4 regions of the Paenibacillus pasadenensis genome follow, and region 4 is predicted to be linked to each of the others. Evidence: riboswitches for the same ligand, from Rfam matches in the RefSeq annotation. Region 4 holds a riboswitch; each other region holds the start of a gene.
The links. A riboswitch is a leader RNA that binds a small molecule or an ion and turns the genes downstream of it on or off. The one in region 4 is predicted to bind cyclic di-AMP.
Positions count from the first base shown of each region.

Region 1: another riboswitch for cyclic di-AMP. It lies ahead of B8V81_RS19060 (hypothetical protein); the one in region 4 lies ahead of B8V81_RS07070 (TrkH family potassium uptake protein).
Region 2: another riboswitch for cyclic di-AMP. It lies ahead of B8V81_RS10545 (C40 family peptidase); the one in region 4 lies ahead of B8V81_RS07070 (TrkH family potassium uptake protein).
Region 3: another riboswitch for cyclic di-AMP. It lies ahead of B8V81_RS00125 (resuscitation-promoting factor); the one in region 4 lies ahead of B8V81_RS07070 (TrkH family potassium uptake protein).

Region 1 covers NZ_NFEZ01000004.1:2,232,757-2,238,470, forward strand. The annotation lists gene B8V81_RS19050 (FAD/NAD(P)-binding protein) at 1-1,364, shown strand, start outside; gene B8V81_RS19055 (universal stress protein) at 1,462-2,118, opposite strand; cyclic di-AMP (ydaO/yuaA leader) riboswitch at 2,447-2,645, shown strand; gene B8V81_RS19060 (hypothetical protein) at 2,808-3,239, shown strand; gene B8V81_RS26310 (potassium-transporting ATPase subunit F) at 3,340-3,420, shown strand; gene kdpA (potassium-transporting ATPase subunit KdpA) at 3,445-5,112, shown strand; gene kdpB (potassium-transporting ATPase subunit KdpB) at 5,143-5,714, shown strand, end outside.
Region 2 covers NZ_NFEZ01000004.1:184,573-190,286, forward strand. The annotation lists gene B8V81_RS10530 (alkaline phosphatase) at 1-713, opposite strand, end outside; gene B8V81_RS10535 (M15 family metallopeptidase) at 818-1,501, opposite strand; gene B8V81_RS10540 (cryptochrome/photolyase family protein) at 1,551-3,062, opposite strand; gene B8V81_RS10545 (C40 family peptidase) at 3,195-3,698, opposite strand; cyclic di-AMP (ydaO/yuaA leader) riboswitch at 3,704-3,862, opposite strand; gene B8V81_RS10550 (hypothetical protein) at 4,098-4,325, opposite strand; gene B8V81_RS10555 (hypothetical protein) at 4,579-5,427, opposite strand; gene B8V81_RS10560 (M1 family metallopeptidase) at 5,456-5,714, opposite strand, start outside.
Region 3 covers NZ_NFEZ01000001.1:23,329-29,042, forward strand. The annotation lists gene rsmA (16S rRNA (adenine(1518)-N(6)/adenine(1519)-N(6))-dimethyltransferase RsmA) at 69-947, opposite strand; gene rnmV (ribonuclease M5) at 944-1,492, opposite strand; gene B8V81_RS00125 (resuscitation-promoting factor) at 1,640-2,794, opposite strand; cyclic di-AMP (ydaO/yuaA leader) riboswitch at 3,031-3,254, opposite strand; gene B8V81_RS00130 (TatD family hydrolase) at 3,435-4,208, opposite strand; gene B8V81_RS00135 (HD domain-containing protein) at 4,222-5,538, opposite strand.
Region 4 covers NZ_NFEZ01000003.1:804,682-810,395, reverse strand. The annotation lists gene B8V81_RS07075 (CPBP family intramembrane glutamic endopeptidase) at 1-1,470, opposite strand, end outside; cyclic di-AMP (ydaO/yuaA leader) riboswitch at 1,718-1,902, shown strand; gene B8V81_RS07070 (TrkH family potassium uptake protein) at 1,973-3,325, shown strand; gene B8V81_RS07065 (potassium channel family protein) at 3,347-4,024, shown strand; gene B8V81_RS07060 (LysR family transcriptional regulator) at 4,065-4,997, opposite strand; gene B8V81_RS07055 (succinate dehydrogenase cytochrome b558 subunit) at 5,244-5,714, shown strand, end outside.

The DNA of each region.
Region 1 (5,714 bases), on a different contig from region 4:
TCGGAGGGGCGGGCTGGGTCCAGCCGAGGAGCCATGACGAAGGCCATGTGCATGACGTCGCCATCATCGGCGGCGGCCAGAGCGGACTCGGAGCCGCATTTGCTTTAATGAAGGAACGCGTCTCGAACGTCATCGTCCTCGATGAGAATCCGGAGGGCAAGGAAGGGCCGTGGGAAACGTACGCGCGCATGAACACGCTCCGTACGCCCAAGCATCTGCCGTCCATCGATCTCGGCGTTCCGTCGCTCACGTTCCGCGCCTGGTGGGAGGCGCAGGCAGGCGCGGAGGGCTGGGAGGCGATCGACAAAATTCCGCGCGGGGACTGGATGAGCTACTTGCGCTGGTACCGCCGGGTGCTGAACCTGCCTGTCGTCAACGAGACGCGGCTGACGCTCGTCGAGCCGCTGGAGAAGGGCCTTTACCGGCTCCATCTCGAAGGCCCCGGCGCGCCGGCTCCGCAGCTGCTCGCCCGCAAGGTCATCCTCGCGACCGGCATCCAGGGCGGCGGGGAGTGGCATGTGCCGCCGCTCGTGTCGCGCCATGTGCCGCGCGAGCTGTACGCGCATACGTCCGAGGCGATTGACTTCGAGGCGCTGCGCGGCAAGCGGATCGCCGTGCTCGGCGGAGGCGCGTCGGCGTTCGACAACGCCAGCTTCGCCTTGGCCGCGGGCGTCGCGGAGGCGCATGTATTCGTCCGCCGGCCGGAGCTGCCGCGCATCAATCCGATCCGGCAAATGGAGCACTCGGGCATGATCGAGCATTTCCCGCGGCTGTCCGACGAGGACAAGTACGCCGTCATGGCGCATTTCTTCAAGCACAACCAGCCGCCGACGAACGACACGTTCCAGCGGGCGGCCGCCTGGCCGGGCTTCCGGCTCCATGTCGGAGCGCCCTGGCTCGCGGTGCGGACGGAAGGAGAGCGGGCCGTCGTGACGACGCCGCAGGGCGAGGAGTCGTTCGACTTCCTCGTCGTCAGCACCGGGCTGCTGACCGACCCGGCGCTGCGTCCCGAGCTGCGGCTGGTCGAGCGCCATATCGCCCGCTGGGGCGACCGGTACGAGGCGCCGGCGGACATCGCCAGCCCGGTGCTCGACGCCCATCCGTATTTGACGCCGGGCTTCGCCTTCACGAGCCGGGACGAGGAGGGCGCGTCGCGGCTGCACGGCCTTCACACGTTCAACTACTCCGCGATGATCAGTTGCGGCCTATCCGCCTCCGCGCTGTCGGGCATGCGCCATGCGATACCGAAGCTCGTGTCGGAGGTCGCGGGCGGGCTGTTCCTCGACGATCGCGAGCGGATTCTGGATCAGTTCTACCGGTACGACGAGCTGGAGTTCACGGGCTGGATGGATTCGTTAAGCTGATCTTACGCCCGGCGACCCGGTCTGCCAAATAAAAATCGCGTAAAAACGTCTCCTTAGGGCGTGTTTGCAATCCCGCTTCGGGTTATGCAAACACGCCCTAGCTTCTGCTCCGCCAGAAGGCCGGGAATTCGGGATCGACGACGGCGCCGTGACGCACCTTGAAGGCGCGGCTGCGGCTGCTGCCGTCCTTGAGCTTCAGCAGGCCATGCTCGAACTCGGTATCGCGGCTGCGGAAAAAGACGCCGGAGCATCCATTCTTGTCCAAGGTCCTCTGGATGACGTAGCCGCCGTCCCGCGCGGCGACCGCGACGCGGACGCCGCGCTCATGGGTCCGCTCCAGCTCCTCGTCCAGCCGCTGCACGGCGACGACATGCAGATCGGTCTGGCCGATCCGGCGCAGCAGCGCGTCGACGAAGGAGCCGTGGAACCGCTCCTCCCAGCGCGTCGGCACGGGCTGGCCGACGACGATCTGCGTCATGCGCTCGATCATCGCCGTATGCGCGATCACGTCGACGGCCTTGCGGCCTGCGGACGGCACCGCCCGGAATTCCGCGCCTGCTTCGGCCGCGGCCTCGCGCCAGACGCGCTGCCATTCCTCCTGCGCCGAGCCGGGCGCCGCCTCGACGTCCGACACCACGCTCAGGACGACCAAGCGGCTGCCCGCCGCCGCGGCAAGCTCGGCGCCGCGGCGGATGAGGCGCTCTCCGTGCGGGCCGTACGACAGGCAGACGAGGATGTGTTCCGATTTGGGCATGGCAATTGCTCCTTCGCTTTTTTTTGCTGCTCATCCTACGCGACGAGAGGGCGGTCTGTAAAAGGCGGCGCAGGCGGAATTCAGCCGTCCCGCTTCATGTAAGCGCGACCATCGCCTTCGTTTGCCGAGAATGAAATCGGCGATGGAGGCGGGTTTTTGGCATGCGTCGAGATGAATTCGAGAGAATGAGCGAGATTCAGAGAGAGAAATGGAGATCGATCGGCCTTTCTTGCTCGACAAGCGCGATCGCGGCCGGATTTTCGCCGCTGGCCCGGCTTTACTTTCCGAAAAGTCCGGGTGTAAGATTCGTCTCAGCTAGCCAGACCAGCTTTTGACAACGCTGAGTTTCCGAAATGGAAAACGGGGGAACCAAGCGGAGCCTGCGGCCGCCGATGTGAGAGTCGGCCGCCGCGGCTCCAGGGGTGAATCCTGGGGGAGCGGATCCATGGAATCCGTCTCCCTCGGGTAGGGCGACTCTCACCGTCCGAATCCGACAGCTAACCTCGTAAGCGCAGGAGGCGGCGCGCGCCATAGCGCGCCGTGCTCCGATCGGGAGAGAGGATGATGACGCTTGTGATCTGACCAAGACCACAGGGGCCGCTGCCTCTGTGGTTTTTTGCGCGCTTTTTTCCAAAGCGGATCCCGGTCCGCAGCCGTCCGCCGCCCTCGCCACCCGAAGGAGAACCACCATGGATCTCGATCCCGAAACGATACTCGTCTCGCCGGCCACAGCGGCCGGCGAACGCTTCCTGATGCAGCTGAAGCGCATGCGGATTCCTTGCGCCGCAGTCGTCAACAGCCGCCGCGAAAGGCAGCGGCTGGAGCGCCTCGGCTTAGGTCGAATCATGCAAATCGATACGGCCGAAAAGGACCGCAATCCGGCGCCTGAATGCCGATGCGGCAACGTCTACCTGTTCGAGAGCAGCCTCGCTCTCTGCTGCCGCTATGTGCAGATTTTCCGCGGCTGGACCGGCCGCAGCATCTTCGTCGTCACGCAAGGCCGCGGCTCGGGCGGCGTCTACAAGTCGCTCGGAGCGGATTATGTCATTCATACAAACGGGCAGGACGTCTTTTACCTCATTCAGGACGAAGCCCGCCAAGACAAGGAGCCATTCACATGATGGATATCGGCATGCTCGCCTTGCTGATCGGATTGACCGCCGCGATGCTCGGCCTGCTCGCCTGGTGCGGCAAGCAGGCGCAGGAAGGACGCGAGGAACGATGATCGCGCTCCTGTGGGTTGTCGTCGCGGCCGTGTTCCTCTACCTCGTCTACGTCTTGCTTCACCCCGACCAATTCTGACCCAAGAAGGAGCCACCTCCCATGATGGCAGGACTATCCATCGCAATCACGCTGCTGCTCGTGCTGCTGCTGGCCAAGCCGGCGGGGCTGTATCTCTATCGGGCCTACAGCCTGGAGCCGACCGGCCTCGACCGCGTCTTCGGCCCGGCGGAGCGGCTGATCTACCGCCTCGGGGGCATCCGCCCCGGAAGCCAGAGCTGGAAAGCCTACGCCGCGGCGCTGATCGTCAGCAACGGCGTCATGCTGCTGCTCGTCTACGCCGTCTTCCGCACGCAAGCCTATCTCCCGCTCAATCCGAGCGGGATCGCGAACATGGAGCCGCGGCTCGCGTTCAACACGACGATCAGCTTCATGACCAATACGAACCTGCAGCATTACAGCGGCGAAAGCGGCTTATCCTATCTGTCCCAAATGATCGCGATCGTGTTCATGATGTTCGTCTCGCCGGCGACGGGGCTGTGCGCGGCGATGGCGTTCATGAGAGGGCTGGCCGGCAAGCCGATGGGCCATTTCTTCGTCGATCTCGTGCGCTCGATCACGCGGGTGCTGCTGCCGATCGCTTTTGTGCTGGCGCTCGTCTTCGTCGCGCTCGGCGTGCCGCAGACGCTGGAGCCGTCTGCCGCCGCGCAGACGCTGGAGGGCGGGGAGCAGACGATCGCGCGCGGTCCGGTCGCCTCGCTGCTCGCCATCAAGGAGCTCGGCAACAACGGCGGCGGCCATATGGGCGTCAACTCCGCGCATCCGTTCGAAAACCCCGACGCGATCAGCAACCTATTGCAGATGCTGCTCATGCTGCTCGTGCCGACGGCGCTGCCGTTCGCGTACGGCAAGCTCGTCGGCAATCCGAAGCAGGGGCGGGTGCTGTTCGTCTCCATGGCGCTGCTGTTCGTCGTCATGCTGGGCGTCTCGCTGACGGCCGAGCAGGAGGCGAACCCCGCGATCGCGGCGCTCGGCTATGATTCCGGCCAAGGAAGCATGGAAGGAAAGGAAACCCGCTTCGGCGTGCCGCAATCCGCGCTCTATTCAGTCGTGACGACCGCCTCCGAAACCGGCGCCGTCAACTCGATGCACGACTCGTTCACGCCGCTCGGCGGCATGGTGCCGCTCATGAACATGATGCTGAACACCGTGTTCGGCGGCTCCGGCGTCGGCCTCATGAACGTGCTGCTGTACGCGCTGATGGCGGTGTTTCTCTCCGGCCTGATGGTCGGCCGGACGCCGGAGTTTCTCGGCAAGAAGCTGGAGGGTCGCGAAATGAAGCTGATCGCGCTGACGCTGCTCGTGCAGCCGGCGCTCATCCTGCTGCCGACGGCCGCCGCTCTTTATGCTTATCCCGATACGATCTCGAACCCGGGCTACCATGGCCTTACCCAGGCGCTCTACGAGTTCACGTCGTCCGCGGCCAACAACGGCTCCGGCTTCGAGGGACTAGGCGACAATACGCCGTTCTGGAACCTCAGCACCGGCATCGTCATGTACCTGGGGCGGTACGTCTCCATCATCACGCTGCTTGCGGTCGCGGGCTCGCTCGCCGCCAAAAAGGCCGTGCCGGAGACGATCGGCACGTTCCGCACCGATTCGGCTACGTTCGGCGCCGTCTTTCTCGGCACCGTGCTCATCGTCGGCGCGCTGACGTACTTCCCGAGCCTCGTGCTGGGGCCGATCGCCGAGCAGCTGACGCTGAAGCCATAGCCGAACGGACAGAAAAGAGGAGAGCTAGCCATGAGCCAAAATAGATCGACGCTTGGCGGACCGATCGTCCGCCAGGCTCTGAAGGAATCGGTCCTGAAGCTGGATCCGCGGGTGATGGTCCGCAACCCGGTCATGTTCGTCGTCGAGATCGGCTTCGCCGTCACGCTGCTGCTCGCCGTCGTCCCGGATGCGTTCGGGGGCGGCACGCCGGCCTGGTTCAACGTCGTCGTCGCCGCGATCCTGCTGGTGACGCTGCTGTTCGCGAACTTCGCGGAGGCGCTGGCGGAAGGCCGCGGCAAGGCGCAGGCCGACTCGCTCAAGCGCTCCAAGCGCGACGTCGTCGCCTTCCGCGAGAGCGGCTCGGCGGGCCTCAAGGAGGTGCCGGCGAGCGAGCTGCGCAAGGGCGATGTCGTGCGCGTCGAGGCCGGCCAGTGGATTCCCGGCGACGGCGAGGTCATCGAGGGACTCGCGTCCGTCGACGAGTCCGCGATCACCGGCGAGTCCGCTCCGGTCATCAAGGAGGCGGGAGGCGACTTCTCCTCCGTCACCGGAGGGACCAAGGTGCTCAGCGACTCGATCCGCGTCCGCATGACGAGCGATCC
Region 2 (5,714 bases), on a different contig from region 4:
TCGAGCGAGTTCTCCGTATTGTCGGGGTAGATGCCGAGCGCGTTCACCGCCGATTTATGGCCGGTGTTGTAGGCGCTCGCGCTGTTGGCGGAGTCGGTGACGAGGGAGTCCATGCCCGACGTCGTCACGACGGCGCGCTGCTCCAGCTTGTCCAGCTCAAGCAGGCCGTTGTACTTGCCCTCGGTCAGTCCCTTGGACATGACGCGGGCGATCGTGATGCTCGGCTGGGCCATGCCGTCGCCGACGAACAGGATGACGTTTTTCGCCTTGCGGCCGGCCTGCTCCGTATTCACGACTTCATACTGCACGGTGCGCTTCAGGCTGCCGGCCTGGACGGAGACGGAGACAGGGCCGGCCTTGGGGAAGGAGACGTCGCGGACGGTGAATTCGCGGCTCTTGGCGGTGGAGGTCAGCTCGAGCTTTTTGCCGAAGACGGCTTCGGGGCTCTTGCCGTTGATCGTGATGCGGACGGTCGAGGCGTCGCCCGTCCAGTCGTTCAGCTCGACGCGAAAATCGAACTTCGCGCCAGCGAGGAACTTGGCCTGGTGGATCGGGGCGATGTAGATGGACGGGGCGGCATTCGCCGTCTCCGCAGCTTCCGCGGCCGCGGCGGGCTGCGGGCCGAGCTCGGCGAGTCCGGCTCCGCCGACGGCCGTCGCGGCGGCCAGCATCGCCCCGAGCAGGATGCGGCTCGTCTTGCTTGATTTTCTCATCTCAAAAAACCCTCCCAAGAGAATTAGGTATGAACGAGTGCTCATCCGTTATCTTAAGAGGGCTTTATGCGGGGTTGTTTATCGGCAAATAGTTTATTTGTAAATTATTCCGCCTTCTCTGGCGGGCCGCTCGCCGTGCCGTCCGCGAGCAGCGAGCCGTCCGGACGGTTGCCGAGCTGCAGCTCGCGGATCGAGTAGCCGAAATCCATCTGCAGATGAGGGTTGTCCTTGAAGCCTTCCCAGTCGCCGCCCCAGCTGAAGCCGAGCCGCTTGGCCATGTCGGCGACCTCGAGCCAGTCGGCCCGGCCGTTCTTGTTGCCGTCGTACTCCATGTCCCAGATGATGTCGCCGGAGCGGTCCTTCAGGGCGAAGTCGATCGCGAGCCCGTAGTTGTGGAACGACTCGCCGCCCTTGGCATGGGTGACGATGCGGCCCTCGCGATCCCGTCCCTGGGCGTAGATCTCGTCCTGCTCGGCCTCGCTGCGGAAGCCGTCAGTGAACACGACGGCGATGCCGGCGGCCTTCGCCTGGGCGGCGAGCCGCTCGCTCGCCGCCCGAACCTCGGGATGCAGGCCGGCGACGGGCGGCACGTCGCGGTACAGGCCTTGCGGCACGATCTTGTCGAACGCCCGCGGCAGCTCCAGCTTGAGCAGGGCGAGCGTCCCGGCGGCCAGTCCGGCGACGATGAGCAGCCCGCCCAGCGGGCTCCGCTTGCGTCGCGGCTTGCGCCGGACGGCGGCGCGGGCGTCTGCCCGGGCGGGGGCTGGTGTCGGTCGAGGCATTCCCATGTGCGTCTCCTTCGCTGGCGTAGTCTTGGTTGCGCCTTGTCTATGTGTTCTAATGAAGACGATCGAGCGGGCGGGAAGGCTTCGCGAGCAGCCGCTTGTACGTCTCGATGGCGCGGGCGCGCGACGCCTTGAGGTCGACGACCGCCTGCGGCGAAGGCTCGTGCACGGCGGCGGCGGACCATCCGGCCCGCTCGGGCAGCCAGCGCCGGATGTAGGCGCCGTCCGGATCCCAGCGCTTGGACTGGACGACCGGATTCATGATGCGGAAGTACGGAGCGGCGTCGAAGCCGAGCGAGCTGCTCCACAGCCAGCCGCCGCGGTTCAGCGTAGCGTCGTAGTCGAGCAGCTGCTCGCGGAACCATCGCTCTCCCGCCGTGAACGGCGCCAGCAGGTTTTTGCACAGGAACATCGCCGCGATCATGCGCAGCCGGTTCGGCAGCTCGCCGGTCGTCCGCAGCTGCGTCATCGCCGCGTCGATGAGCGGGATGCCGGTGCGGCCTTGCCGCCATGCCTCCGCATGCCGCTCCGTCAGGCCGGACAGGTCGACCTGCTCCTCATAGCGGAAAAAGTCCGCGTCGAACCGCGCCTGGTACAGGTAGAACTCCCGCCAGGCGAGCTGGCGGATCCAGCTCTCCGCGCCGGAGCGCGCCGCCGCGGCCGACGGATCGCGCGGCGCGGAGCCCGGGCCTTCGCCGCTGCCCGGCAGCGCCAGCTCGAGCTGGCCCGCGGCGTCCGCCCGCCAGTCGGCCGCTCCGCCGAAGGCAAGCGGCTCGCGCCCGTCCTCGGTCCGGGCGGCATCCAGGGCGAGGCCGTAGGCGCGCCGGGCCGACAGCGCGCCGACGTTCAGCCAGCGCGAGAGGCCGCTCCCGGCATCCAGCGCGTAGCGGTCGCGCAGCTCCTCGTACGCCTGCAGGCTGCCGCCGAGGAACCGCTCCAGCTGCCGCTCGGGCCGCTCGTCCTCCGGCACGGGGGCCGCGAGCAGGCCGGCCAGCTCGCCCGGCACGCTCCAGCTGCCGCCGCCGGAGAGCCGGGCGATCGGCAGGCCGCCGGCAGCGACGGCCGGAGGCGGCGCGAGCCGCGAGCGGACATAACCGTTCCACGCCCGGTAGAACGGCGTGAACACGCGGTACGGCTCTTTTCTTCCCGTCTGCTCCTGGAACGCGTCCAGATCGGCGAGCGGCACGTCCTCCAGCGCCGTCCAGCGCACGCCCCGGCTGCGGCAGACGGCGGCGAGCCGCTCGTCCCGCCGCCGCGCATAAGGCGTATGGTCGGCGGTGACGACGACCTCGCGGATCGGCTCCCGCTCGAGCAGCTCGTCCAGCACGAGGGCGGGATTGCCGTGCAGCAGCTGCAGCTCGGCTCCTTGCGCCGCATAATCCCGCAGCAGCAGACCGGCCGCCCGCAGGAAATGCCGTCCGGGATGGGACTCGGCGCGGCCGTCCCCGAGCTGCGCCGGGTCGAGGATCAGCGCATGGATGCCCGGCATGCCAAGGCTGGCGGCGTAGTCGAACGCGCGCAGATCGCCCGCTCGGAGATCCTTGCGGTGGATGAACAGATACATGTCCTTGCCTCCTTGGATCGGCCGCGGCCGATCATGCTCTTTCCGTACTACCCTGCCGGAATGCAAACAAACCGCAGCAGGCGCTCCGAGGGGAGGCTTGCTGCGGTCTGCTCGTCCGACTTCGAAAGGCTTTTAATCGACGTCCGGACCGCCGTCCGGCTGGTCGGCAGCGTCGTCCGCGTACTTCTCGAACGTCTTTTCGTCCATGACGCGGCGGGCGGACATATAGCGCTTGGCGTAGTAGGACTCGCTCAGCTCGCTGATCGTCACGCCTCGGCTTGAGGAAGCGTGAGCGAACTTGCCGTCGCCGACGTAGACGCCCACATGGGAGACGCCCTTGCCGCTCGTATTGAAGAACACGAGATCTCCCGCCTTCAGGTCGTCTTTGGCGACCTTCTTGCCCATGGCCGATTGAGCCGCGGACGAGTGGGGGAGCGTGATCTTGAACTGCTTGAACACGTAGGACGTGAAGCCCGAGCAGTCGAAGCCTTTCGAGGTGGTGCCCGCCGACTTGTACGGCGTGCCGATGACGTCGCTGATGACGCCGTCCATTTTGGATCCTGCCGATGCGCTTTGCGCGCCTGCCGAGAACAGCAGGGCAAGTCCGAGTGCGATTGCTGCGGCTTTCTTCTTCAAAGCTGAAGTGCTCCTTCCAGAGCCTACGAGGTTAGCTGTGGGGTTCGGTTGAAGGTTCCCTATGATTTCTCGGCCTTCCTGCCTTGCGGCGAGGAGGGCGAAATCAATTCACCCTGAGATGGTTCCCCCGTTTCCATAGTCATGGAACTCGGCATGTTTGAACTGCTTCTGGAAGTGGTATTCTTTTCTTTAAGCTATTTTCCTCCCTTTCCCGACATTTTCTCATAATTCTCATGTTGAAAGAGACAAATGACAGCGCTTGCTTCGGGGGCTGGAGTCGAATCGACGCCTCTGCCGGCGGGCCGCTTCGGCTCTGCCGCATCGAAAAAAAGCGCCCCTCGCGAGGGGCGCTTTTGCGGTCGGCGCGTCGTTCGCGCCGGAGCGATCCGAATCGGGGGATCAGGCCGTGTACAGCGAGTTTTCCATCAACGTGAGCAGCTTCGTGCGCATGCCCATCAGGCGGGTCAGCGCGGCCTCGCTGAGGTCGAGCCCTTCCGGGCGCAGGCGGGCGTGCTCGCTCTGCAGGGCTTCCAGCTCCTGCGCGTTCCGGTAGGCGCCGGCGCGGTCCAGCAGATCGCCGGTCGCTTGATGCAGCTGCTCGTAGTAGGCGTAGATTTTTTCGGTCATGGTCAATCTTTCCTCTCTCTCTAAAATGAAACTCTCCTCTAGCATGTCCTGCATTCGATGGCTTCTATGCTCCATTAAAGCTGCGGATGATGATCGTACGATCATCGGCAGATGAAGGTTTGGTGTTCGCGGGGCGGTGCCGGGGCGGCGCTGCGCGGCCGGCCTGGATGTTATATACACCGCATTCGGGTCCGAAAAACAAGACAAAATTGTCAGAGAATTTACACAATTATAGGATGGACATTCGGATTTGTCAACTAACCTGACGTCCTCCGGCATCTGGCTTGTCGGACCAGCAGCTGTACTGCGCGGAGAGGATCCAGACGTCGATCAGCGTGCGGACGAAATGATACCCTTGCTGGATGACGATGGCGGCAAGGCCGGCCCAGGCCATCGCCCCAGCGCTGACGCCGGCTTGCAGCAGGCCCGACAGCAGCAGCAGGACGAGGCTGACGCCTGCCAGCGGCAGCAGGCGGCGCAGCGCCTGGCGGAAGCTCGCCCCTGCGCCCAGGCCGCTTGCCGCGCCGAACTGCAGGCTGAGGATCAGCACATGGAGCAGTCCGATCCAGAGCAGCCACGCTCCGGCCCAGGGCAGCGCGTCCGCGGCCAGCTGCGGCAGCGAGCTGTAGTGCTGGAAGCGTTGGAAGCCCTCCCGCGCAAGCCAGACGGCCGGAGCGAGCGCGAGCGTCAGCTCGGCGGCAGCGAGCAGGATGAACGGCTTCCAGCAGACGCGGATGCCCTCGAGGAAGCGCGTGCCTCCTTCGGCTCCGGATTCCGCGGCATGCCGCACGGAGTAGGCGAGTCCGGCGCTCAGCAGCGGACCGAGCAGCAGGCGGGCGAGCAGCAGTCCGCCCAGCAGCCACAGATACGGATGGGCCAGATCCGTCTTGAGCAGCCGGAACTGCGACTCCGCCCAGAAGATCGCGTCTGCGCCGGTGGCGGCTCCGTCCGCCCCGGGATAGCGCTGCACGAGCGGGCGCACGACGGAGTCGACGAGCCGGTACAGGAAGAAGCCCCACAGCAGCCGGTACAGGAACAGGAAGGCGGCGATCGGCAGATGCTTGACAGTCAGCCCCCAGCCTTGCTTGAGATAGGTGGACACGGGATCACGCTCCTTTCTTCCGCCGCCCTCACCAGGCGAACGCTCCTGCGAGCCATTCCAGCGCCTTGACGATGCCGAGGCTGATCCGCACCCGCTGGTCCGCCGGCGCCTCGGCGCGCAGGAAGTTGTTGATCTGCCGGTTGTCCAGCACGTTGAGCCGATCCGGATCGACCGCCGCCCACAGCAGCGGGGAGGAGGAGGTCAGCTTGAAGCTCGTGTCGGCCTCCACGCCGTCCCACATGCGCTCGATCGTCCGTCCGTCGGCGAAGCGGAAGCGGATGTTCACC
Region 3 (5,714 bases), on a different contig from region 4:
TCAGCCTATGGGCAATGAGGGCGAATGGTGACAGCCGGATCGGAAACCGGGGGGTTCAAATCATCAGGTCAGGCTTGCTTCAGGCCTTCCCGCTCGAGGGCCGCCGCGAGCGCGGCATACTCCGGCAGCGAGAGCGTCTCGCCGCGGCGCACCGGGTCGATGCCCGTCTCCTGCAGGACGCGGGTCAGCTCCTCGCGCCGGTTTTTGCCGAGCCAGGACGACAGGTTGTTGTGGATCGTCTTGCGCCGCTGCGCGAAGCACGCCTGCACCGTGCGGAAGAAGAAGTCCTCGTCGGCCACCTCGACCGCAGGCTTGTCCCGCATCGCCAGCTTGATGACCGCCGAGTCGACGTTCGGCTGCGGGATGAACACCGTATGCGGCACGATGCAGACCAGCTCCGGCACCGCGTAGTACTGCACCGCCACGCTGAGGCTGCCGTAGGCTTTGGTGCCCGGCTTCGCCGCCATCCGCTCGGCGACCTCCTTCTGGATCATGACGACGATGTTCTCCAGCGGCAGCCGCTGCTCGAGCAGCTTCATCAGAATCGGCGTCGTCACGTAATAGGGCAGGTTGGCGACGACGCTGACCGCGCTCGTCTCCGCGAACTTGTCGCGGAACAGCTGCTGCAGGTCGAGCTCCAGCACGTCGGCATGCACGACCGAGACATGCTCCTCCGCTCCGAGCACCTCCTGCAGGATCGGGATGAGGCGCTGGTCGATCTCGACCGCGGCGACCGCTTTCGCCTGGCGGGCGAGCTGCTCGGTCAGGGCGCCGATGCCGGGACCGATCTCGAGCGCGCCTTTCGTCTTGTCGAGCCCTGCGGCCGACACGATCTTGTTCAGGATGTTCGGGTCGATCAGGAAGTTCTGGCCCAGGCTCTTCTTGAAGGAGAATCCGTGCCGCTCGATGATTTCCTTCGTCCTTCTCGGTGTCGCTACATCGGTCATGATCCGATTTCCTCCTTCATCTGCTCCAGCGCCTCGCGGAACTCCTTCCGGCTGATCCGGAAGCTTGCGCAGCGCTTCATGAACTGCTTGCCGTTGCAATAGCCGATGCCGAGCCGATTGCCCATGAGCAGCCGGCGCCGCGCGGCATCCGGATGGACGAGCAGCCCCGCCTCCATCAGATCGGCATGGGTGATTTCCGGCTCGCCGGCCGCGCCTTCCGTACGCACGGATGCGAGCGCGCGCCGCACCGCCTCCGGCGAAGCGTTCTCGACGCCGATGTCTCCGCGGTAAAGGGCGTCCTCCTGAGGCAGGAACGCATGCTTGCAGCCGGGAATGCGCTGAGAGACGATCTTGCGGATGCGTTCCCCGGCGTGGTCGGGGTCGGTGAAGATGATGACGCCGCGCCGCTCCATCGCCAGCTCGATCCGGCGGAGCACCTCCTCGCCGACAGCCGAGCCGTTCGTCTCGATCGTATCGGCCTCGACGGCCCGCTTGACCGCCGTCGTGTCGTCCTTGCCCTCGACCACGATGATTTCCTTGATCACTGGCTTGTCTCCTTTGGTTCCGCTTGCTTGCGACAGGGTAAAAGATCACAACTAGCTTTGACCCTTTCGCCGTCCCTTACTCCCCGCTATTTCCTTATAAACGCCCAAAACGGGCCGCTGAAAAACAGCGGGCCCGCTCGCAAAAGATCAGCTCAGCTTCGGCTTGGTCGGTCCAAGGACATAGACCGTATAGCCTCGCTTCTTGCCGAATTTTTTCACGTAGGATTCACTTTCGTAGAACACGTCGATTTTCTTGCCGTTGATCGCTCCGCCCGTATCTTCGGCGCGGCGGAAGCCGATGCCTTCTATATACACCCACCATCCCAGCGGGATGACGTCCGGGTCGACTGCAATGGTGCGCCCTTCGGACACTTTCGCTCCGGAGGCGGTGACGCCGTAACCGGGGTCGCCTTTGGATTTGCCCGTGGAGGCGAATCCGGCGGTATACGCGGTCAGGGTAACGTTGGTGAGAACTTTCTTGGCTTTGAGATCGAGACCGGATTTGGTCTGAGCTAGGGCTGGAGATGAGGATGCCGCGGTCAGGACCGCTGGCTTCGGTTTGGGCTTTTCCTTGGTTCCCACCGCCACGACCTTGCTGACGGCTTGTTTCTCCATGGATTTGGCGAGCAGAGTCTTCGTGACCAGTTTGCCGTCCTGGTACACCTTTTCGAAGGTTTTGACGAGTTGGCCGTTCTGGCCGGCCTTCACCATCTTGAGCTGCCCCTTTTCCAGGGTAGCGTCCTGCTTGCGGACGACGGTGAACGGGATGTCGTGCTTGGTCGTAATCTGATGCTTGTCGATTCTCATGACGCGGATCGTCATGTTGGCTTTCAGCTTGCTTTCGGAGCTCGGGAATACTTTATCCTGCTCCCGTACGGCAATATTGGATTCTCCGATCGCCGCTTCCACGGTCTTTTTGGTGGTCTTCACCTGCAGGGCCTTGCCGTCGGCAAGAATCGTCACCGGCACCGCCTGGTCGATCACGATGCGGTCGCCCTCCTGAAGCGCGGCGCCGAGCGGAATCGACAGCTCGTCATGCGGTCCGACCGCGATCGCCTGCTCCTCCAGCAGCTGCTGGAGCGAGGAATGGCTCGTGCTTACGATTTTCTCCTGCCCGTTCAGCACCAGAGAGACGCTTTTTTCCGACGTCCCTTTCAGCAACACCAAAAACATGAAAGTCATTGCGAGTGAGATCGTTATGCTAAGGATAATCAAACGCAGGTTGTCATGCTTCCATCGCCATTGGAAAGACTTGCTGGATGATCGTTGTACATGGGTTTCCTTTAAAGGGATAGCGCCCACTTCTTCGGTCCTCCTTACATAGCCCCGCCGCCTCGTGTTACGCATGATAATTCAAGACGCGACTATTAGGTTTTGTACGTGCCGAGCAGCACGCCGCTGGCAGCCTCGCCTCACCTCCACCGTTAACCCTATGTCGACGTATAATTCATTATTCAAACAAAAAGAAGCCGTCGACAGAGGATCTGTTTCGTGGCTTCCCGGGTGGTCACGATCAGGTGGAAGTGGAGCACGAGGTTGATCTCTCTTATATGCGCTTACGAGGTTAGCTGACGGGTTCGGGCAAGAGAGCTGCCCTATCGGCTCAAGGACCCTGCTCGTGGTCCCGGCGAATTCACCCCTGGAAAAGTACAGCTTGTCTGGCGGTCAAGCGTCATCCCTTCGGTATGTACGGCTTGCGTCCCCTTCTGCTGCGATGGTTCCCCCGCTCCCCCCGTTCGGGGAGATTAAGCGAATGATGAAAATCCTGCATCACTCAAAGCTCTGTGTTGAATCATACCGTTTCCTTCAAGCGATTGTAAAGACACGATAAAATCCTCTGAGATTCAAAATCGAGGGTTTTCGGGCGATGACGGACGTTTTATTCAAGGAAAGGTCAATCTTTCTCCTCCACAAGTCTTTTTTCATCCGATATCACGCCATTTTAAGAAATTTGGAAACATTTTCTTGCATTTGCCGATGTGATGGAAACGATTTCTTCTACAGATTTACCTTTTATTTCCGCAGCCGTTTCGGCCACGAGCGTGACGAAAGAGGTTTCGTTCCGCTTGCCGCGATGGGGGTGCGGAGCGAGGTAAGGAGAGTCCGTTTCGAGCAGCAATCGGTCCATCGGCACTTGCGCGAGCACCTCTTTGGGAACCCTTGCATTTTTGAACGTGACCGGTCCGCCGAAGGAGATGTAGAAGTTCATGTCGAGGCACTGCTTCGCCGTTTCCCAGCTGCCGGAGAAGCAGTGCATGATGCCTCCGACCTCCTCCGCTTTCTCCTCGCGGAGGATGCGGACGACATCCTCATGGGCGTCGCGGTTATGGATGACGATCGGCTTGCGGCATCGCTTGGCGATCGCGATCTGGTCGCGGAACGCCTGCTGCTGGACCTCCTTCGGCGAGGTGTCCCAGTAATAATCGAGCCCGATTTCTCCGAGCGCGGCGACCTTCGGATTGCTCATCAGCGACTCGATCCAGGCCAGATCGCCCTCGCGCAGATCGGCCGTGTCGGTCGGATGCCAGCCGACGATGGCGTAGACGAAGGGATAAGATTCGGCAAGCTCCAGCGTCGTCGGGATCGTTTCCCGGTTGAAGCCGACATTGAACAGCAGCTCCACGCCGGCTTCCCGCGCGCGCTGAATCGCTTCGGCGCGGTCGTTGTCGAATTTCGGTGAGTCCATATGGGTGTGCGTGTCGATGATTCCTTTCATGGTTCGACTCCTTTCATGCTTCGCCGCTCTGCTCCAAGCCCAGACGGGCCGCCGTACGCGGCTTCAGCTTATGCCGGATCCGTCCGGCGGCTTCTTCATCATAATACAGGCGGTAATGGCCTCGGTGCATGCCCGTGATCGAGGGAACGACATCGGAGCGCAGCGAGATTTCCGTTACGGCTCCGCTCGGCTCGAGCAGCAGGATGGGTGGCTTGCCCCTTCCTCCATCGGTCAGGCCCTCGGTCGCGGATCGATACACATGATAAGGAAGATCGTACGGGAAATCAATTTCAAGCTCATAGCCCGGATCCATTCCCGCCGCCGCCATTTCCTCGAAGCACAGCTGCGCTTCTGATTCATGCTCTTTCTCGAAGGTTATATACTTGTACAATTTGCGATGAAGGAACCGCGAGCACAGCTGCGACAGCAGCTTGTCCTCCTCTTCCGTCCATGCCACGAACGCCGTCTGCACGAGCGCCTCGTCGAGCTTCAGGTAGGAAGGAACATCGAGCTGGCCTTGGAACAGCTTGACGATCGGATCCGGAATCCACCCGAACGGATAGCCCGAGCGGCACAGCTCCTGGGCGCGAAGCAAGATTTTCCGGAGGATGATCTCCGAGCTGCGGGTCACCGGATGGAAGTACACCTGCCAGTACATCTGATACCGGCTCATGAGATAATCCTCCACCGCGTGCATCCCGCTCCCCTTGACGACGATCCGCCCCTGATGGGGCCTCAGCACGCGCAGGATCCGGTCCAGATCGAACGTGCCGTAGTTGGCTCCGGTAAAATAGGCGTCCCGGAGCAGGTAATCCATCCGGTCCGCGTCCATCTGGCTCGAGACGAGATTGACGACGATCGGCTTCTCGTAGTTCTTGCGGATGACCGAGGCCACCTTGCTCGGAAAATCGGCCTCCACCGTGCGCAGGAGCCGGTTCACTTCCGTCTTTCCCTCTATTATATGGCAGCTCCATTCCTCATGGTCGAACTCCATCACTTCCTCGATCGAGTGGGAGAACGGTCCATGCCCCAGATCGTGAAGCAGGGCCGCGCACAGACAGAGCAGCTTCTCTTCCCTCGGCCAATCCGGGTACTCGCTCCGCTCGAATTGCGAGATGATCCGGCGGGTAATCTCATATACGCCCAGCGAATGGCTGAAGCGGCTATGCTCCGCCCCGTGAAAGGTCAGGTAGGTCGTGCCGAGCTGGCGGATCCTCCGCAGCCGCTGAAATTCCGGCGTATCGATCAGATCCCAGATCAGCTGATCTTGCACGTAGATATACTTATGGACAGGATCCTTGAACACCTTTTCTTCTTCCAGCCTCGCCATTGCCCCACCTTGCTTTCTGTTCATAGTTTCGACAAAAACCCCAGGTTTTTGTCGAATGATGTCGCAAATATATTTCCAATTGAAACTTGTCTATAGTAAGATAGCCTAAGTTGGAACCCCTTGTACCGCCTGCAATGCCTTATTTCTTCGCGAATCGCGGCCAAAAAGGCAGGTTG
Region 4 (5,714 bases):
GTTCATGACCGCATGGGTGAAGACGGCGGTGAAGAAGCCGAATTTCAGGAACAGGTACGAGAACAGCAGGCCGAGGATCGTCAGCTCGATGAGCCTCGTCGTCGACGGATAGATCGGGTAGGTGACATGGCCGAGCGCCCAGATCACCGTCGGGATGAGCGAGGCGAGGAACGGATTTTTGATCCATTTCATCAGCAGGCCGATGCCGAACAGCCGGTACACCGCCTCCTCCTGGATGGCGGCGCACCATGCGAGCAGCGGCATGAGCCAGAGCGCCGCCATGTTGTACGGCGACTGGGTCACGTCCGTCGTCGCCCAGGCGCCTGTGGCGGCCGAGAGACCGCCGAGGATGAGCGTCTGCAGGCCGAGCAGCAGGAAGGCGAACGCGTAGGAAAGCTTCATCGCGCTCCACGCCTCGGCTCCGAAGCCGGGCTCCGAGCCGGCGGTCCAGAGCGGCCGGCCCTGGGCTCGCCACAGCCCGTCTCCGGCCACGAGCGAGAAGTACGCTCCGACCGCCATGACGAAGGTGAGCGCCGTCATGAAGACGAGCTGGGCCATCGCCGCCAGCTCTGCGTTGACCTCGCCCCCGTAGATCGCCCGCAAGCCGTCCAGCAGATTGAAGTTGTTGATTGTGTAGAAGGCGAGGAAGACCAGCGCCAGCGCCCAGCCCCGGCGGAACGACGTGAAGCGCCTCATGACGATGGCGTAGACGATGGCCAGCAGCGTCATGATACCGGACGGCAGCAGATTGCCGAGCAGCGACAATTGCTCGCCGAGCCGGTCCTGCTCCATCGTATAGGCGGCGTAGGAGGCAGGGACCTCGTAGACGGGCTGGAAGCGGGTCAGCCTGATCTCGCCCTCCAGGCGCTCGCCGGCGGCGAGGACGATCAGGCCCGCTTCGCCGACGGTGATCGCCGCCGCCTCGTAGCGGACGGAGCCCTCTTTGGCCGGGCCCGAGCGTCGCAGCTGGCCGAGTCCGAGCTCGTCGGCCTGTCGCTGGACCGTCCGGTCCAGCGCCTCGCCCTCCAGCGCGGAGCTTCCTCCGTCGCCTCCGGTCGGACCGAGCACCTGCTTCCAGCCGACGAGCTTGCCGCTCGTCATGCCGATCTCGACGAGCAGCCGCCGGCCGTCGTCGAAGTTCTGCGTCACCTGCCAGACATCGACGGGCACCTTGAGTCCGGCGCTGCTGTCCAGCGTCTTGCCCAGCTTCTCCTTCGCCACATAGCCCGCCATCAGCCTGTCGGCCTGATGGACCGCGTGGGCGTTCTGGGGCAGCGCGCGCAGCTGCTTCTGGGCAAAGTCGGCCGCAGCCGCCATCGCCTGCCCGCGGCTGACCGGGTGGACCGGCTCGCTCTCCGCGCCGACTCCGGCTGCCGAGGGGATGACCTGCAGCAGCAGGAATAAAGCGGCTCCGATTGCGCCACACCAAACGTATCTTCGAAAAGCCTGGTCAAGATGGGATGAATTCATCGAAGTCCTCCTTGCTGATGGCGCTGCCTGGTTGGATCCATGGTTTAACCTTACCACAGCGGCTTTCCTTTTATCCATGCCGCCCGGCCGCGCGGACGAGCCAGCGGGCAAAAGAGCGAGCGCGGAGGGGCTAGCATCCTCCGCAATGTCCGCCAGCCTCCAAAAACGAAGCAAATCGGCCGCCAACGCCTGCGGACGCATTTGGTAACCTGTCCTTTATCCTATATAATCAAATCCGATCCTATAGAACTTTAAACTGCCGAATTCCGGACGACAAGCGCCGGGAACGGGGGAACCAGCGCGGACGGCGGCTCGTGGAGCCGGACAGCCGATCCGCAGGGGTGAATTCCGCTCGGAACTTTTCCGGGGGGATAGGGCGGCCGTCACGCCCGAATCCGTCAGCTAACCTCGGAGGCTTCCATGACAGGACTCACACAGGCGCTGGGCACCGGGTGTTTCCGGTGCCTATTTGTCGTGTGCAAAAAAAGGAGAATGGCCGCCTATGACCGCTTGGAGGCTGCAGCTGAGGCAGCTGCTCATCCCTTCCCCGCCGAGGATTCTGATCGCCGGCTTCGCTTTCATCATCGCGCTCGGCTCGCTGCTGCTGATGCAGCCGTTCGCGACCGCGGACGGCCTGAGGACGCGCTGGATCGACGCGCTGTTCACGGCGACATCCGCTACCTGCGTCACGGGCCTCGTCGTCGTCGACACCGGAACGCATTATTCGCTGGCGGGCCAGCTCATCATCCTGGTGATGATCCAGATCGGCGGACTCGGCTTCATGACGATGGCGACGCTGTTCGCGCTCGTGCTGCGCAAGCGCATCTCGCTCAAGGAGCGGCTGCTGCTGCAGGAGGCGATGAACCAAGGCTCGATGGAGGGCATCGTACGGCTGATCCGCCGCGTCCTTTTGTACTCGCTCGTCATCGAGGGCTGCGGCGCGCTGCTGTATGCGCTGCGCTTCCTGTCCGACATGCCGCCCGGGCAGGCCGTCTATTACGGCATCTTCCATGCGGTGTCCATGTTCAACAACGCCGGCTTCGACATCATGGGCAACTACAGCAGCATGACCGCCTATGTCGCGGATCCGCTCGTCAATCTCGTCACCGTCTCGCTCGTCATCCTCGGCGGCCTCGGCTTCATCGTCCTGTCCGATCTGGTCGACTTCCGCAGGCATCGGCGGCTGACGCTGCACTCCAAGGTCGTGCTGCTGACAAGCGGCGGCCTGGTGGCGCTCGGGACGGCCGTCATCTTCCTGTTCGAATACGGGAATGCCGGCACGATGGGACCGCTCGACCTCGGCGGCAAGCTGCTCGCGTCGCTGTTCCAATCGGTCGCGACGCGCACCGCCGGACCGAACTCGGTGGACATCGGAGCGCTGACCCAGGCGAGCCTGTTCTTCATGATCCTCCTCATGTTCATCGGAGCGTCGCCCGGCTCGACCGGCGGCGGCATCAAGACGACGACGTTCATGACGCTCGCGGCGGCGATGTGGGCGATGCTCCGGGGCAAGGAGGACATCGTGCTGTTCCGCTACCGGCTCGCCAAGGAGCGCATCCTCAAGGCGCTGACGATCACGATGCTGTCGATCGCCATCGTGCTCGCCTCGACGATGGTGCTCTGCACGCTCGAGGACCGCGACTTCCTGCGCATCCTGTTCGAGACGGTGTCGGCGTTCGGCACGGTCGGGCTGAGCACCGGCATTACGCCGGGGCTGCAGGATGTCAGCAAGCTCGTGATCAGCTTCGTCATGTTCGCCGGCAGGCTCGGCCCGCTGACGATGGCGTACGCTCTCCGGCCCAAGGCCAGCAAGGAATATTACAAGCATCCGGAAGGCAAGATCATCATCGGATAGGAAAGGAAAGAAAGAGAGACAATGGGTAAGGGAGCCAAAGGAAGTCAATTCTGCGTCATCGGACTGGGCCGTTTCGGATCCAGCCTCGGCAAGGAGCTCGTGCAGCTCGGCCATGAGGTGCTCGGCATCGACCGCAGCGAGGAGCTCGTCGACGATCTGAGCGGCACGCTCACGCATACCGCCTGCGCGGACTCGACGGACGAGGAGGCTCTGCGCGCGCTCGGCATCCGCAATTTCGACTGCTGCATCGTCGCCATCGGCGGGGATATCCAGGCCAGCATCATGACGGCGATCCTCGTCAAGGACGCCGGGGTCAAAAAGGTCGTCGTCAAGGCGGTCAGCGAGCTGCACGGGCGCGTGCTGGAGAAGCTCGGCGCCGATCGGGTCATCTATCCCGAGCGCGATATGGGCATCCGCGTCGCCCATCAGCTCGTCTCGCCGAACCTGCTCGACTACATCGAGCTGAGCTCCGATTACTCCGTGGCGGAGCTGTCCGTGCCGCGCTGCTTGGCGGGCAAGACGCTCGCCGACATCGATCCGCGCAAGCGGTTCGGCTGCAGCATCGTAGCCGTCAACAAGCCGCAAGGCATCATCATCGCGCCCAAGGCCGAGCAGGTGCTGGCCGAGCGCGACGTCATGGTCGTCATCGGCACGAACGAGGGGATCGAGGACTTCGAGAACATGGTCAGCGAGCGCTGACTGAGGGCATCCGGCTGCGGCGGACCGAGCCGGCAAGCGGCTACGGCTGGCCCGGCAGGCCGCTGCGGGCGCTCAGCGGCAAGCCTGAACGCGCCGCGTAGCCGGCCGCCGCTTCCGCGATCCATTGGCGGACGACAGGCTCGAGCAGCGACGGATCGCCGTGGATGAGCGAGGTCGTGCGCCGAGTCTTTTTCAGCTCCGGCAGCGGCACGAGCATGAGGTCGTTGTCCTCCGCCATCTGCGGCCGGATGTACGATCGCGGCAGCAGCGTCGCCGCTCCGCATGTATGCAGCAGGCGCAGGATCGCCTCGAAGGAGTCGATCTCCATGCGCACGTCGGGATGCAGGCGGAACTTGTCGAACAGCTCGTCGGTAAGCGTGCGGAACCAGGTTCCCTTGGAGAACAGGATCATCGGCAGCCCGTTCAGGTCGCCGATCGCGAGCTTGTCGGACAGCATGCGCCCGCGCGGCAGCACGAGCTCGAGATGGTCGTCGAACAGCTTCACGCAGTGCAGCTGCGGATCGTCGATGACGGATGCCACAAGGCCGAGCTCGATTTTCCGGTCCCGGACGAGCGAGACGATCTCGTGGGTCTTGCCGGTCACGGCCTTGATGTCGATCTCGGGATGGCTGGCGGTCAGCGCCTGGATGAGGTCGGGCAGCGTCGTCTGCAGCGTCGTCAGGCTGGCGCCGATCGTCAGCGTGAAGCGGTGGGTCTGCTTGAACTCGGCCAGCGTGAGCAGATACTGCCGATGCATCTGGCGCAGCTGCACGGCGTAGTCGTACGTCAGCTCTCCGATGCGCGTCAGCTCCAGGCGGCGTCCGACGCGGCGGAACAGCGGCGCTCCGAGCTCCTCCTCGAGCTTGGCGATCTTGCGCGAGAGGGCGGGCTGCGACAGGTTGAGCAGCGCCGACGCCTTGTTCATGCTCGACTGCTCGACGATGACGGCGAACAGCTGAAGATCTTCCTGCATCGCGTTCCATCCTTTCGGCGATCCGATTTGCTTATGCTCCTATGTTATAACATTGTATAAAAAATAAACAATATCTTTATAAGCGAAAAAAGGGTACGATGGGAACTGTGGCTAATCTGTGTCCGTCCTGAAGTCGGATGCTGTCGTGAATTGTTGACGCTCCCAAGAACGGGCTGTAAAATGGATAAGGTTTGTCCCTGACGATGATTACGCATTCAAACGGCTGGAAAGGAGAACGCATTATTTATGAAAGGAAATTCCTATTTGGCGCGCAAGCTCCACTCGCTGCTCGGGGTCGTTCCGCTCGCCCTGTTCCTCGTGAATCACGCCATCACCAACTACTCGGCGTTCGAGGGAGGCCCGGAAGGGTTCAACGAAAGCGTCGAGATGCTCAACGGCTTGCCGCTGATCTTCTTCCTGGAGATTTTCGGCATCTTCCTGCCGCTGATCTTCCACGGGGTATACGGCCTTTACGTCGCCTACCAGTCGAACTGGAACAACTCCCGCTTCCAATACGGACGCAACTGGGCGTTCACGCTTCAGCGCCTGTCGGGCGTCATTACGTTCATCTTCATCGTATGGCATGTCTATCAGACCCGCTACCAGGTGCTGATCGGCGAGCTGACGCATGAACAGCTCGGCCATCAGATGCATGAGATCTTCACGAATCCGGTCAGCGTCGTCCTGTACACGATCGGCGTCCTGGCCGCCGTCTTC